2 regions of the Dermacoccus sp. Ellin185 genome follow, and region 1 is predicted to be linked to the other one. Evidence: riboswitches for the same ligand, from Rfam matches in the RefSeq annotation. Region 1 holds a riboswitch; the other holds the start of a gene.
The links. Region 1 has a riboswitch for thiamine pyrophosphate ahead of HMPREF0321_RS06765 (MFS transporter). Riboswitches for the same ligand answer to the same signal wherever they lie in the genome.
Positions count from the first base shown of each region.

Region 2: another riboswitch for thiamine pyrophosphate. It lies ahead of thiC (phosphomethylpyrimidine synthase ThiC); the one in region 1 lies ahead of HMPREF0321_RS06765 (MFS transporter).

Region 1 is NZ_AEIQ01000065.1:13,843-21,395, forward strand. Features, by position in the region: gene HMPREF0321_RS06740 (phosphotriesterase) at 1-467, opposite strand, end outside; gene HMPREF0321_RS06745 (AMP-binding protein) at 464-1,963, opposite strand; gene HMPREF0321_RS06750 (B3/4 domain-containing protein) at 2,142-2,849, opposite strand; gene HMPREF0321_RS14830 (D-alanyl-D-alanine carboxypeptidase family protein) at 3,243-3,857, shown strand; gene HMPREF0321_RS06760 (hypothetical protein) at 4,080-4,712, opposite strand; gene HMPREF0321_RS06765 (MFS transporter) at 4,802-6,130, opposite strand; TPP riboswitch at 6,124-6,229, opposite strand; gene HMPREF0321_RS06770 (hypothetical protein) at 6,342-6,719, shown strand; gene dxs (1-deoxy-D-xylulose-5-phosphate synthase) at 6,892-7,553, shown strand, end outside.
Region 2 is NZ_AEIQ01000119.1:13,458-21,010, reverse strand. Features, by position in the region: gene HMPREF0321_RS13510 (tRNA (adenine-N1)-methyltransferase) at 1-272, opposite strand, end outside; gene HMPREF0321_RS13505 (site-2 protease family protein) at 284-1,459, opposite strand; gene HMPREF0321_RS13500 (PD-(D/E)XK nuclease family protein) at 1,509-2,354, shown strand; gene HMPREF0321_RS13495 (CE1758 family FMN-dependent luciferase-like monooxygenase) at 2,647-3,837, shown strand; gene HMPREF0321_RS13490 (CE1759 family FMN reductase) at 3,941-4,651, shown strand; TPP riboswitch at 4,745-4,859, shown strand; gene thiC (phosphomethylpyrimidine synthase ThiC) at 4,949-6,814, shown strand; gene HMPREF0321_RS13480 (HAD family phosphatase) at 6,986-7,553, opposite strand, start outside.

The DNA.
Region 1 (7,553 bases):
TCGACGCCGGGCGTCAGGCCCTGCTCCTCGATGGCGCACTTGAGGAATGCGGCACGCACTCCGGTGTCCGCGATGCCGTCGTTGAGGTCCTTCAGGAAGAGCTGCACCATCGGCTCGGGCTGGTCGAACAACAGCCCCGGCCCGCTGTGGTGGAACTGGAACGGCACCTCGTTGTAGGTGTAGACGCCCGTCGCGACGAGGATGTTCAGCTTCACCTGCTGCGCGATGCGCTGCACTCGCGGGATGTAGCGCCCGAGCCCCAGCACGGTGGGATCCATGATCGTGTCGATGCCGAGCCCCTCGAGCTGCGTCAGCTGCTCGACGGCATCGGCGATCTGGGCATGCTCGTCCCACTCGGCGTAGTTGAGACGGTATTCCTCGTTCATCACGAAGATGTGCTCGTGGACGAGAGTCGCACCCATCTGCTCGACGTCGATGGGGCCGGTGACGGTCTGGACCTGCGTCATGGTGTTGCTCCTTCGTCGGTGGTCCACTCGATGGCGCGCTTGAGGATCTTTCCGGTGGCGCCCTTGGGCAGTGCGTCGTCGAAGCGGATGAGGTGGGGCACCTTGTACGCGGACAGCTGCTCCTTGAGCCACGCGCGCAGCTCGTCGGCGCTCAGTTCGCGCCCCGGCGTCAGGACGACGACGGCTGCGACCTCCTCGCCGTAGCGCTCGTCCGGCACGCCGATGACGGCTGCCTCGACGACGTCGGGATGGCTGTAGAGCACCTCCTCGACCTCCCGGGGGTAGACGTTGTACCCACCGCGGATGATGAGGTCCTTCGCCCGGTCGACGATCGCCAGGTAGCCTTCCCCATCGAGACGGCCCAGGTCGCCGGTGCGCAGCCAACCGTCGCTCAGATCCGCGGCGGTGGCCGCCTCGTTGTTCCAGTACCCCTTCATGACCGTCGGGCCCTTGACGAGCACCTGTCCGACCTCACCGACGGGCGCGCGGCCCCCGTCGAGGCTCTCGATGACGATCTCGGTGTCGGGCAGCGCGACGCCGACGGTGCCGGCGCGCTGCTCGATGCCGTCGCGGTGGTAGCTCGCGGCGCCCGTCGTCTCCGTCAGGCCGTACCCCTCGAGGATGGTGCAGGCGAAGCGACGCTCGAAGGCGGCGATGACCTCGACGGGCAGGCTCGCACCGCCGGAGGCCGCGAGGCGCAGGTCGGGGCAGTCCTTCGGCCCGAAATCGCCCTCGACGTGGACGAGGTAGTTCCACATCGTCGGCACACCCGCGACGACGTTGATCTCGTGGTCGCGGATCATCGCCAACATCGCGCGTGGTTCGAAGGGAGAGAGCACCGAGAACGACCCGCCGGCCAGCATGACGGTGTTCATGCACACGCACTGACCGAAGACGTGGAACAGGGGGAGCGCGGTACCGAACTTCTCCGTCGATGCGAAGTTCAGCTGCGTGATGAACGCGCTCGCCACAGCGAACAGGTTCGCCACCGTCAGCTGCACCCCCTTGGGGCGGCCGGTCGTGCCGGAGGTGTACAGCAGGATGGCCGTGTCGGCGTCAGCGCGCTCGACGGGTTCGTCGAGCGGGGCCCGCGTGGCGGCGTCGGCGCCGGCATCGAGGATGACGAGGTCCATCGTCAGCTTGCTCGCGACGCGTTCGCCAGCCGCGGCGCTCGCGTGCCACGCGACGATGTGCCGAGCGCCCGAGTCCGTCGCCACGTATTCGATCTCTGCGGGAGTGGACATGGTGTTGAGAGTCACCGCAATCGCCCCGACGGCCTGCGCGGCGTAGTAGGCGACGGCGAACTCCGGAACGGAGGGGGCGATGAGCAGGACTCGGTCGCCCTGGCTGATGCCGCGGTCACGTAGATGACCCGCGAACGCGGCCGCCTTGTCCCTCAGCGTGGCGTAGTTCCAGGTCGTGCTCGGGCTGCGAAGCGCGGGGCGCTCGGGTGCGCTCGTCGCGTGCGTCCAGATCGGGTCGGCCATGTTCGGCATGCGTCACCTCATGTCATCGTGATGTGAATCACGGTAGAGGTGAGAGGCCCCTCATGGGCGTTATTCGGCAGTTCGAGTGAGTCGGCAGGCGCGCGACGTGACGTCGCCGCCCCGGTGTTGCCCGGGAAACGGGGCGCCGATGTCGCGAAACCCGGGCACCATCGGCGCCGCCGATGGATCAGAGGATGCGACTCGTCAGCGTCACTCCGGGGCTGACGGCCTCGAGCGCCTCGCACAGGGCGTCGCGCACCTCGGTGGCGCGCTGCTCGCCGTCGCCGGGCTCGACGTCGAGGATGTCGCAGATGAAGATGGCGTTCGTCGTGTCGTCCGTCAGACGCGTGCGATAGCACTGACGCCAGTTCCAACGGCGGCAGGTGACGCCGGCGTCGTCCCGCCAGACGACTTCGCCGGCGTCGGGGTGCTCGAGCGTCTCGGCGCCCGAGGACATCGTCGAGAACTCCTCGTCGCCGGTGGCGCGCGTGAGGCGCAGCGGACCGTCGTAGGCGTCGAGATCCTCACCGCCGAGGGGCGTCTGGTGACGCACGGACACCGCGTTGTAGGCATCCGTCAGCGCGTTGACGCGGGGGAGGGCGTCGGCTCGGCGCAGCAGCGCCTCCGCCGAGTTGCGTGTGCGCTGCGGTTTCGCGCCGAACGCGCGGTAGGCGTCGCGCCAGGCCGCGATGTGCGGCAGTTCCTCGGGAGGGGTGTGCTCGAGCATGCCGCGTACGTGCTCCTCGGCGGCGAACAGCAGCGTCTCGCTCTCCTCGTTCGACGCACCGCCGTGCAGGCCCCGCGCGACGACGAGAACGGCACGGTAATCGGGGCGCAGTTCGCGCACGGAGTCATCGATGGAAGCGGCTTCGAGCCAGGCGTCGAAAGAAGTCATGGGCCCATTCTCGCGCGGACGGCACGACGCGTGGGTGCCCCCGGGTGGGGGTGTGTCTCGAGGCGGTGGCCGCACCGGTGCTGCCGCAGCGCGCCGCTGTCTCACGAGCGTGACGCACGATCCCGCGAGCCGCGGTGATGTGTGTCACACTCAAGAGGCAGATGGCGGGGCGGGCAGCGCGCCGACGAGTGACGGGGGAATTCTGCGATGCAGACACTGACGCGACGTGGCGCACTTCGACACGCCGGCCTCGCTGCGGCGACGACGGCCCTCGTGATCGAAGGGGCGCCGCAGGCTTTCGCAGCGGTTCCTGCGTCGAGGCAGGTGGCCCGTGCGGGGGCAACGTCGGTCCTCGTGCGACGGACGACCGCGACGCTTTCCTACCGCGTCAACGTGCGCGATCAGCCCACGCTGGAACCGCGCGCCCGGATCGTCGGGACGCTGGCGAGCACCACGACGCTGACAGGCTCTTACGACGCGAGCGGCCTGTGGTTCCGCATCGCCGAGGGTGCGTTCAAGGGGCGGTGGGTGACGTCCGCAGTCCTCGTCGCGACGACGGCGCGCGCGGTGAACGGCCGTCTGCCGATGTCGGCCGTCACGCGACTGCCGAGCTGGAGCGTCAACGTCAGCAACCTGCCGCACGAGCCGCGGTATCTCTCGCGCGCGGCGGCCGTCGGATATCTCGGACTGGCCGCGGCTTTCAAGGCTCGTTTCGGTGTGGCGCTGACGATCACCGAGGCCTACCGCACCCTGAGCCGTCAGCAGCTGCTCTACCGCACTCTCGGCTACCCCCGCGCGGCCGTCCCCGGCACCTCGAACCACGGGTTGGGCAACGCGATCGACTTCGGCATCGCCCGCACGAACGCGATCAACTCGCCTCTGTACTTCGGGCGTTCTTACGACGTGTGGCTGACGGCCAACTCCAAGCGCTGGGGATTCGACCGCCCCGACTACATGGATCGGCGCGGGTCCAACCCCGAGTGGTGGCACTACAACTTCGTCGGGTGACGACGGTGACGGAGGTCGCAACCGCTGGGTGAACCGCGCCGGCCATCAGCTGCTCGACGATTACGCGTCTGCACGAAGCATGTGCCGCACATTCGTCGTGCAGGTGCGTGATGCTCGAGCGGCTATCGGGGCGGGTGGCGGTTGCCGTCAGTCGACACGCGTCGGCCGCCAGCACCCGTGGGGTACCGGCGGCCGAGATGATGCGTGTGAGGCTGGCCGTAATCAGCCGTGCGGCGTCAGCGTCATGTTGATCGTGTTGCCGGGGCCGGCCACCTGGCTGTTGACGAGGCTCGTCGACAGGCCGCAGTTGGCGAAGTTCGGGATGGTGAACGTGCCCGAGAGGTTGATCGGGTCGAACAAGCCACCCTGCTTGCCCGTCACGGTCAGCGTGATGGGGCTGCTCGTGCGGCAGTTCTTGCCGACGAGGTTGATGAGGCCCTTACCCGTGGCCGAGACATCCTTGATGTGGAGGTTGACCTTCTGGGTCTGCACGATCTTGTGCGTGTTCGGGTCGATCGTTCCGACGGCCTTGCCGACGGGTTCCTGCGAGATCGTCGCGATGGCGATCTGCAGCTTGCCGAGCTTCACCGGCATCTTGAAGTCCTTGAGCATGATGTCGGAGCTCAAGTCACCCTTCTCGACGTGGAGGGTGGAGAAGGTGAAGCCGGTCGTCGTCGAGGACTGCCCGGACTTCTTGATCGTCGTCGTCGCCGACGTGTCGTAGCCGAGGTTCCAGATGGTGTCCTTCGTCGTGTCGCTCGTCGCGGCCTGCGCGCCGGGCGCAGCCATCGTGACGGTGCCGGCCACGGCGGTGGCGACGAGGGCGATCTTGGCGGTACGGCGTGTGGTGAACATGCTCATCCTTCGATAGTCGATGTGAACCGAGTCACGACGTTAACAAGATCATCACGGCGTCGCCACCGGTTCGAGCTGATTTCACCCACTCAACTTACTTTTTCGTAACCACCAACGTTACTTCCGCGTATCCACGCGGGGGCAAGAGTGACGAGGAGGCCCGCGACGCACAGCACGAGCGGGACGACGGCCGAACGGCCGAGCCACTGCGTCACGGTGGGCAGCCAGAACGGGTACAGGCCGGGCAGCACGACCGACGCCGAATAGACGCTGCCGTAGCCGCGCGAACGTCGCGACTCGGGGAAGTGTTCGGCGAGGTAGGCGCCGACCGGGCCGTAGGCGGAGACGGTGACGATCTGGACGGCCGCGGCGGCGATCGTCGTGGCGACGATGCTGCCCGATGACGCCGCATGCATCGCCGCGAGATAGGCGGCGGGGGCGGCGATGCAGGCCAGTGCTCCGAACGCCATGAAGAAGCGTGAACGGCCCACACGCGTCGAGACGGCACCCGCCGCGGCCATCGTCGGCGCACTGAAGGCCGTCGCGACGAGCATGACGAGCCCGACGTCATGGGGGGACAAGTGCGGGCGCAGCGAACTCGTCAGCACCGAGACGCCCATCATCGTGAACAACCACAACCCCGTCATGAGGGTGAACAATGCGGCCACGACACGGCCCGTCACGCGCTCTTCCTCGTCGTCGGTCGCGACGTGCGCGGCGGGATCGCGCTTGTCGGATTCGTGGGAAGAGTGGCTGTGACCTGCCGGCCCGGCGTGCGCTGACCTCGCGGTGAGGGCCAGGATCAACGGCAGGAGTGCGCCGACGACGAACAGCAGGCGCCACCCCCACGTGGTGTACGCGCCGCCGAGTGAGGCCGTCAGCATCATCGTGGCGGCAGCGATGGTGGCGTTCGCGAGGGGTGACATCGCCATGACGAGGCCGCTCAGGTGGCCGCGTCGTTGCGGCTCTGTGAGCGCGAGGGCGCGGGGGATGGCCGCGGAGTACTGCCCGCCGAGGAAGAATCCGGCGGCGAAGCGCAACGCCAGGAGAGCGGCCACGGCCCACGTCGAGGTGTGCAGGGGGAGCGTCACCATGAGGCCGGTGCACACGCTCAGGCCGAGCAGTGCGCCGCGTGACACGCGGGCTCGTCCGCGACGATCGGCCAGGGTGCCGAGGGCGAACGCCCCGAGGGGGCGGCCCAGGAGTGTCGCGGCGAAGACGAGGCCGTCGGGAATCGTCGAACGCGTCGACAGCACCCCACCCAGCGCAATGACGGGCAGGAAGATGTCGAACTGGTCGACGAAATTTCCGACGAGGGCGCTGCGGCGGGCCTCGCGCCGTTCTGGGGTGGCGGCGGCCGGCGCCAGGCGCGGCGCATCGTCGTGGGCAGGGGAAGGGGCAGGCGTCAGGGTAGACACGATCGAACACTCCCTACGGCGGCATGAACCGCATCAGGTTGGACGGTCGGCATGGCGATGCCCTCTCAGCCCGCGCCTCGGGCTCCCGTGTGACGGGCTCAGCATGCCACAGAGCACCCGGCTTCGGGGGAGTGCGTCGCGCCGGTCTGCGGGTCTCGTGGGGCGGTCATCAAATAGAACACGTGTTCGAACAATGGGGTACGCTGGGGTCATGTCGGACGAGGTGAACACCGGCCCTCCGGGCTGGCCGAAAGGTGTGCCGCCGCCGGGTGCGCCGGGGTGGCAGGAGGCGGCGACGCAGTGGCTGCTCGATCAGTGCCCCTCGGATTTTCGCGCCTACGACGCATGGCGCCGTCACCCGGTGGCGCTCGCTTGGGTGGCGACGTGGCATGTCGACGCTCAACTCGGCGCGATGCGCGAGTCATATCGCCGCATCCGCGTCGACCTCGCTGACGAGCTGCCACCGCGCGCGGTGCCGCAGGTGATGGAGCACCTGTCCGCGGAGGGGCTGCGGTTGCGTGCCACGGCGCGCGCCGTCCGTCTCGTGCACGAGGCGATGCGCGGCAAGACGTTCGTCCCTCGGCTGTGATGCGCCGGCGTTCGGGGCGGGTGCGTGGGCGGGCAGAGTCCCGGCCTTTGATCTCCGACGGCGCTACCGGCTCCGACGGGGGCGCGACGGGAGGGTGCCCACGCCCGCATGGCGGCTGCGCGGTCGACGACCTAGACTCAGGAGACTGCACTTTCGAAAGGCTGAGTGAGACGTGACGCTGCTGGAAACCATCTCGGGTCCGGACGATCTCAAGCGAATCCCCGCCGAGGAGCTCGACGCGCTCGCCGCCGAGATCCGTCAGTTCCTCGTCGAATCCGTCTCCAAGACGGGTGGGCACCTGGGCCCCAACCTGGGTGTCGTCGAGTTGAGCATCGCGATGCACCGCGTCTTCGACTCGCCGAAGGACACGTTCGTCTTCGACACCGGCCACCAGAGTTACGTCCACAAGTTGCTGACGGGGCGTCACGACTTCAGCAAGCTCAAGAAATCCGGCGGACTGTCGGGTTACCCGAGCCGCGAGGAGTCCGAGCACGATGTCGTCGAGAACTCGCACGCCTCGACGTCGCTGAGCTGGGCCGAGGGCATCGCCAAGGCGCGCCGCCTCAAGGGTGAGAGCGACCGTCACACCGTCGCCGTCATCGGTGACGGCGCCCTGACCGGCGGCATGGCGTGGGAGGCGCTCAACAACATCTCCGCCGACGCCGACCTGCCGCTCGTCATCGTCCTCAACGACAACGAGCGCTCCTATGCCCCGACGATCGGCGGGATGGCGCACCACCTCGCGACGATGCGCACGATGCACACCTACGACCAGGTGCTCGACTGGGGCAAGAACCGCCTGCAGGCGACGCCGAAGGTCGGGACGAAGATGTA
Region 2 (7,553 bases), on a different contig from region 1:
GGCATCGACATGACGTAGTCGCTCAGCAGCGGACGCACCGCGAGGTACTCGACGCCCGCCGTGTTCGTCACCGTCACCGCATCGGGCGAACCGATGAGGTCGTCGTGCTTGATGTGACCGCGGTGGGTGTGGAACTGCTTGCCGGGCGTCAGCGTGATCGTGTGCATGCGCCCCTTGGGGTCGGTGAGCTGGATGCGCTCGCCCTCCCGGAAGGGGCCGCGGCGGTACTCGGCGCCGGTCGACGGGGCGGGGGTCTGATCGCTCTCGCTCATGGGGAGCAAGTCTAGGCGCCCCGCGGCATGGTGCCGCTCTCGTGCGCGTGACGCTGCATCGCACGCTCGAGGTCGGCGAGCGTCGCGATGCCGACCAGTCGCAGCGCGACCGGGTCGTCGGCAGCTGCGGGCTGCCCTTCCACCGGCATGCTGACGGTGACGACACCCGGCGTCGGATCGCCCTCGAACGCGGGCAGGATCGCCATCACGTCGTCCTGCGGTGAGGAGATGACGGCGCCCGCATGCGGCAGCAGGGCCTCGCCGAGGGCGCTCGCGGGCACGTGCGGGCGCTGATCCACGGGCACCCGCACGTGCGCACCGGGCGCGACGAGGGCGCTGGCGGCGCCGTCTGCGTCGATGAGGACGATCGTGTCGCCCGTCTCCGGCAGTGCCGCGACGGGCGTGCTCGCGGGGACGGCGACGGCGGGGCGGATGACGTCGGCGACTCGGATGCCGCCGAGGAACTCGCGGTTGATGCCGACGTTGACGGCGACGCTCGCGCCGCGCCAGAGGAACGAGGCGATGAACAGCAGCCACACGAGGCTCCACAGCGAGCCGGGCGCGCGTACGAACCCGAGCACGGCCCACGCGGCCACGCCGATGGCGACGATGCGTCCGCACCAGCCGGCGGCCTTCATGCCCGTGGCGCGGTTGCCCGTCAGCTTCCACACGAGCGCGTCGACGAGGAACCCACCATCGAGCGGCAGACCGGGCAACGCGTTGAACGCCGCGACGAACGCGTTGCTCCACGCGAACGCCCCGAGCAGCAGCGGCACGGCGCCGTCGCCGTCACTCGCGCGGTGGCCGAGGAAGCCGATCACCGCGAGCACCGCGTTCGACAGCGGCCCGACGGCGGCGACGAGCGCGCTGCGTCCGGGCGTCGCGTCGGGGGTGTCGTAGCTCGTGTGGCCGCCCATGAGGTCGGCGACGATATGCGTGACGCGGTAGTGGCAAGCCTGTGCGACGAGGGCGTGCGCCGCCTCGTGGACGAGCACGCTGAGCAGCAGCAACAACGCGTACCCGATGCCGACGACGTACGCGCCGAAACCCCATTCGGGGTGAAGCGAGGCGACCTGCGGGCCGAAGATCGCGACGATGATGACGGCGATGATCGGCCACGTGCGTCCGATGTAGACGGGGACGCCGCGCAGTGAGGCGATCTTGAGGCCGGGTGTGGGCTGGGGCATGCCCCAAGACTATGTGGGCCTCGTGCGCCGGGATGATTAGACTTCTCGGATGCCCGCTTCGTTGTCTCCGTCGCGCGCCTCCGACTTCATGCAGTGTCCCCTGCTCTATCGCTTCCGCGTCATCGACAAGCTGCCGGAGTCGCCGAGTGCGGCGGCGTCGCGGGGGACGCTCGTCCATTCGGTGCTCGAGCGCATCTTCGACGTCGACGCCCCGAAACGCACGCTCGAGCGGGCGCTCGACCTCGTCCCCCATGCCTGGGAGGACATGCTCACCGACGAACCGGAGCTGGCCGAACTCGCGGGCAGCACACCGCACGATCTCGCGACGTGGCTGCGTGATGCGGAGAAGCTCGTCGAGAAGTGGTTCGCGATGGAGAACCCGCAGTTCCTCGAACCCGCCGAGCGCGAGCTCTACGTCGAGGCCGACCTCGACGGGCTCACGCTGCGCGGGTACATCGACCGCCTCGACGTCGCTCCCGGCGGGCAGATCCGCGTCGTCGACTACAAGACGGGACGGGCGCCGTCGGAGCTCTTCGAGAACAAGGCGTTGTTCCAGATGAAGTTCTACGCGCTCGTCATCTGGCGCACGCGGGGCGTCATGCCGCTCATGCTGCAACTCGTCTACCTGGGCAACAGTCAGTTCTTGCGTTATCAACCCGACGAGGCCGACTTGCTCGCGCTCGAACGCAAGCTCAAGGCGCTGTGGCGCGCGATCGAGCGCTGCGCTCGGACGGGTGACTGGCGGCCCAAGAAGTCGCGCTTGTGCTCGTGGTGCGATCACAAGGCGCTGTGCCCGGAATGGGGCGGCACTCCCCCGCCGCTGCCCGAGCACGCGGCGCGTCTCGCGCTCGGTCCCCGCACCACCGGCGACCTCGGAGACGTCGATGGCGACTGAAGGATGACCGTTCGGGCCGGTCGTCGAAGCGGCAGCCACCGTCCGAGTGACGCGTTGCGGGCATCTATCGCCTCCTGCACCGCGCCCGCCTCCGCGGCGAGGCTGACGACAACCGCTCATTCACCAACGTCCATTGAATAAGACGAAGATCGCAGATGGGTACGGGGATCGCAGTTGGGCCGCGCAGGGCCAGGGTCACCGCGCGCGCAGCTGGAATAACCGGCCGCGCCGTCCCGTTCCGCAAGTAGTTGCATTTTCAACTACATGAATGCATGGACCAAGGGAGGCCCTCATGCAGTTCGGCATCTTCACCGTCGGTGACGTCACGACGAACCCGACGACAGGGCGCACCGTCAGCGAGCACGAGCGCATCGCGAACACCGTCGAGATGGCGAAGCTCGCCGACGAGGTGGGCCTCGACGTCTTCGCCACCGGCCAGCACCACAACCCGCCGTTCGTCGCACCGGCCAACCCGGCCGTGCTGATGGCGAACCTCGCGGTGGTGACGAAGAACATCATCCTGTCGACGTCGACGACGCTCATCACGACGACGGACCCGGTGCGCATCGCCGAGGACTACGCCTACGCGCAGCATCTCGCCGGCGGCCGCGTCGACCTCATGCTGGGGCGTGGCAACACCGGCCCGGTCTACCCGTGGTTCGGCAAGGACATCCGCGACGGCATCCCGCTCGCCATCGAGAACTACGCGCTGCTGCGCCGCCTGTGGAACGAAGAGAACGTGACGTGGGAGGGCAAGTTCCGCACACCGCTGCAGGGTTTCACCTCGACGCCGCGCCCGCTCGACGACATCGCGCCGTTCGTCTGGCACGGCTCGATCCGCAGCCCCGAGATCGCGGAGCAGGCCGCCTACTACGGTGACGGTTTCTTCCACAACCACATCTTCTGGCCGCCGCAGCACGCTGCGCAGATGGTGCAGTTCTACCGGGAACGCTTCGAGCACTACGGTCACGGCCGGGCGCAGGACGCGATCGTCGGCCTCGGTGGGCAGGTGTTCATGGCCGAGTCGAAGGCGAAGGCGATGGAGACGTTCCGCCCCTACTTCGATCACGCGCCGGTCTACGGCGGGGCGGGTTCGTTGGAGGACTACACGCGTCAGACGCCGCTGACGGTCGGCACGCCGGACGAGGTCGTCGAGGCCACGCTCGGCTTCCGCGACTACGTCGGTGACTACCAGCGTCAGCTGTTCCTCATCGACCACGCCGGGCTGCCGCACGCCGAGGTCATGCACCAGATCGAGCTGCTCGGCACGAAGGTCGTGCCGCAGCTGCGCGCCGAGATGGACATCCGACGCGCCGCCGGCGTGCCTGATGCCCCGACGCATGCCAGCCTGCTGGCTGCGCGCGCTGCCCAGGCGACCGACACGCCCTCGGCTGACGCCGGTCAGATGGGCGGCGTCGAGACAGGTGTGCCGCGTGCTCCGAAGACCGACGACGTGACGGGAACGCGCGCCGAAGACCGTTGAGCATCAGCCCGGTTCGTCGACAACTCGGCTGACCGGGCCGGGCGGGCGACGCCGGCGGCGGCGTTACGCCCAAACTCAGAGCAACGAGACGAAGGAGAACACGATGATGAACTGGACGGCACGCCTCGCCGTGATCAGCGGCGGGTTGAGTGAGGAATCGTCGACGCATCGTCTCGCCCAGCTGCTGAGCGACGCGGTTGTCGAGAGTGCGCGGGAGCAGGGCAGCGAGGTCGTCGTCGAGCGGATCGACCTGCGGGCGCTGGCGCACGACATCACGACGGCGTCGTTGACGGGGTTCGCTCCCCCGGCGCTCGCGGACGCCTACGAGGTGCTGGGCGCGGCCGACGCCGTGGTCGCGGTGACGCCGACGTACAAGGCGAGCTTCACGGGCTTGTTCAAGTCGTTCTGGGATGCGACTGCGGGCGGCGTGCTGAGCGGCGTGCCCGTCATCGTCGGCGCGACGGGCGGTTCCGCCCGACACTCACTGGTGACGGACACCGCCTTGCGACCGCTGTTCGCGTACATGAAGGCGCTCGTCATGCCGACGGCGGTCTACGCCGCGCCCGACGACTGGGCCGGGCGAGGCCTGGAAGCGCGGGCGAGCGAGGCCGCCGGTGAGTTGACGCAGCAGCTAGAGCGCGTGCTCGGCGGAGCAGACGTGGTGGTGAACGGCGGTTCTGGCGCGCGCGTGTCCAAGGATGGGGAAGCGCCGAGAACATCGTCGAAATCGGTTCGTACGCTTGCCGAGACGCGCAATCGGGCGCGCGATCCGTTCGTCGCGGTGCCGACGATGGAAGAGATGTTGCGCCGCTGAGCACGACTCGTGACCGGAGGGGTCCGTCAGGTTCGTCACGAACCTGACGGACCCCTTCGTCACGTTCGTCTGCCGGGATGTGCCATAGTCGGAAGCGTCCTTCGTGGGAGTCCTGAGAACAGGGCTGAGAGGGAGCTGATACTGCTCCGACCGCTACCCGACCTGACCCGGATCATGCCGGCGCAGGCAGCCAAGGAGACCTCATGGTCGCTCATCCTCCGTTCGGTGCCGACGTTCGTCGACGCCTGCTGCGTGGGGTCTTGCCGTGCCTTCGTCCGATCCGAAGGAGGCACCATCATGACGACGTTCAACGCCCGCGACCTCGCGGCCACCACCGACCGAGCAGCCACGTCGCCGGCGTCGGCCGCGGTTCAGAGGCGCGCAACCACCCCCGCTGACGGATCGGACGCTCGCCGCAAGCAGTACCGAGACGCGGACGGCCTGCGCGTGCCCTACACCGAGGTCATCCTCGACAACTCCCCCGGCACCGGCGCGGCCAACGCTCCCGTCGAGCTGTACGACACCTCCGGCCCGGGCAGTGACCCCGAGGTCGGGCTGCCGCCGTTGCGCGCCGAGTGGATCGCCGAGCGCGACGACGTCGAGACGTACGCCGGCCGAGAGCGCACCCTGCTCGACGACGGCCGCTCGGCCGTCCGACGCGGTGAGGCGAGCCACGAGTGGCGCGGCGAACGTCGCGCACCGCTGCGCTCGAAGGACGGCGCCGTCGTCACCCAGATGCACTACGCCCGTAAGGGATTGATCACCCCCGAGATGCGATTCGTCGCCGCCCGCGAGAACTGCGCCCTCGAACTCGTGCGCGACGAGGTCGCCGCCGGACGCGCGATCATCCCCGCCAACGTCAACCACCCGGAGAGCGAGCCGATGATCATCGGGCGTCGCTTCCTCGTCAAGGTCAACGCGAACATCGGAAACTCGGCCGTGACGTCGTCGATCGCCGAGGAGGTCGACAAGCTGACGTGGGCGACGACGTGGGGCGCCGACACCGTCATGGACCTGTCGACCGGTGACGACATCCACACAACGCGCGAGTGGATCCTCCGCAACTCCCCCGTCCCGATCGGCACCGTGCCGATCTACCAGGCCCTCGAGAAGGTCAACGGTGAGGCCGACAAGCTGACGTGGGAGATCTTCCGCGACACCGTCATCGAGCAGTGCGAGCAGGGCGTCGACTACATGACGATCCACGCCGGCGTGCTGCTGCGCTACGTGCCGATGACGGCCGAGCGCATCACGGGCATCGTCAGCCGCGGCGGCTCGATCATGGCCGGCTGGTGTCTCGCGCACCACGAGGAGAACTTCCTCTACACCCACTTCGACGAGCTGTGCGAGATCTTCGCCCGCTACGACGTCGCCTTCTCCCTCGGTGACGGCCTGCGCCCTGGCTGTACCGCCGACGCCAACGACGAGGCGCAGCTTTCCGAGCTGCGCACCCTCGCCGAGCTGACGAAGCGGGCATGGCAGTTCGACGTCCAGGTCATGGTCGAGGGCCCCGGGCACGTGCCGCTCGACCTCGTCGAGGAGAACGTGCGCCTGCAGCAGGAGTGGTGTGACGGCGCGCCGTTCTACACGCTCGGCCCGCTCGTCACCGACGTCGCACCCGGCTACGACCACATCACTTCCGCCATCGGCGCGACGACGATCGCGATGGGTGGCACCGCGATGCTGTGCTACGTCACGCCGAAGGAGCACCTCGGCCTGCCGAACCGTGATGACGTCAAGACCGGCGTCATCACGTACAAGCTCGCGGCGCACGCCGCGGACGTCGCGAAGCGCCACCCCGGCGCGCGAGCGTGGGACGACGCGTTGAGCAAGGCGCGCTTCGAGTTCCGTTGGAACGACCAGTTCAACCTGTCGCTCGACCCCGACACCGCGCGCGAGTTCCACGACGAATCGCTGCCCGCCGAGGCGGCGAAGACAGCACACTTCTGCTCGATGTGCGGGCCGAAGTTCTGCTCGATGCGCATCAGCCAGGACGTGCGCGACCGCTTCGGCGACGCCGGCGCCCAGCAGCGCGTCGTCAGCGAGAGCGAGGCGCGCGAGGGCATGCAGCAGATGTCGAAGACGTTCGTCGAGCTCGGGCGCAGCGTCTACGTCGACCCCGACACCGCCCACGCCCTGGCAACCCCCACGCCCCAGGACTGACGGGTTCGCAACGGTGAGGGGTGGAGCAACTCGACTCCGCCCCTCACCGACTCTTGTCTCCGTCCGTGCCCGCCCCATCTGCGATCTACGTCCACATTCGCGAACGGCGTACCCATCTGCGATTTTCGGTCACATTCGCCTGTGCCACGGCCTGCCGGGCCGGCTCGAGCATCAGCGCGTCGCGCGAGCTTGCTCCGCCAGACGCGGCAGGTCGTCGAGGCTGACGGCGGCGAGGTCGGGGACGACGACGAGGCCGTCGAGCTGCGGAATCTCGACGAGATGCGGCACGGCGAGCGTGGGGACGCCGGCCGCGACGGCCGAGCGCACGCCCGTCGCCGAATCCTCGATCGCGACGCACTGATCCGGGCGCAGGCCCAGCTCTGCCGCGGCCCGCACGTACGCCTCCGGGTCCGGTTTGCCCGCGCTCACCATGTCACCGGTGACGACGACCTCGAACGTCCCGGCCGGCAGCGCGTCGACGAGCACCCGCGCGAACGACTCGTACGACATCGTGACGAGCGCGCACGGCATCCCCGCCTCGTGGGCGGCGAGCAGCAGCTCCTGCGCGCCGGGGCGCCACGGCACGTGCTGCTTCAGCTTCTCGATGACCTGCTCGAGCAGGATGTCGACGATCTCGTCCGGCGTCAACGGAATACCCGTCTGATCCTTGATCATCCGACCCGTGACGGGCAGCGCGTTGCCGACGAGCTGGAACGCCTGCTCCTCGCTCCACGACGCC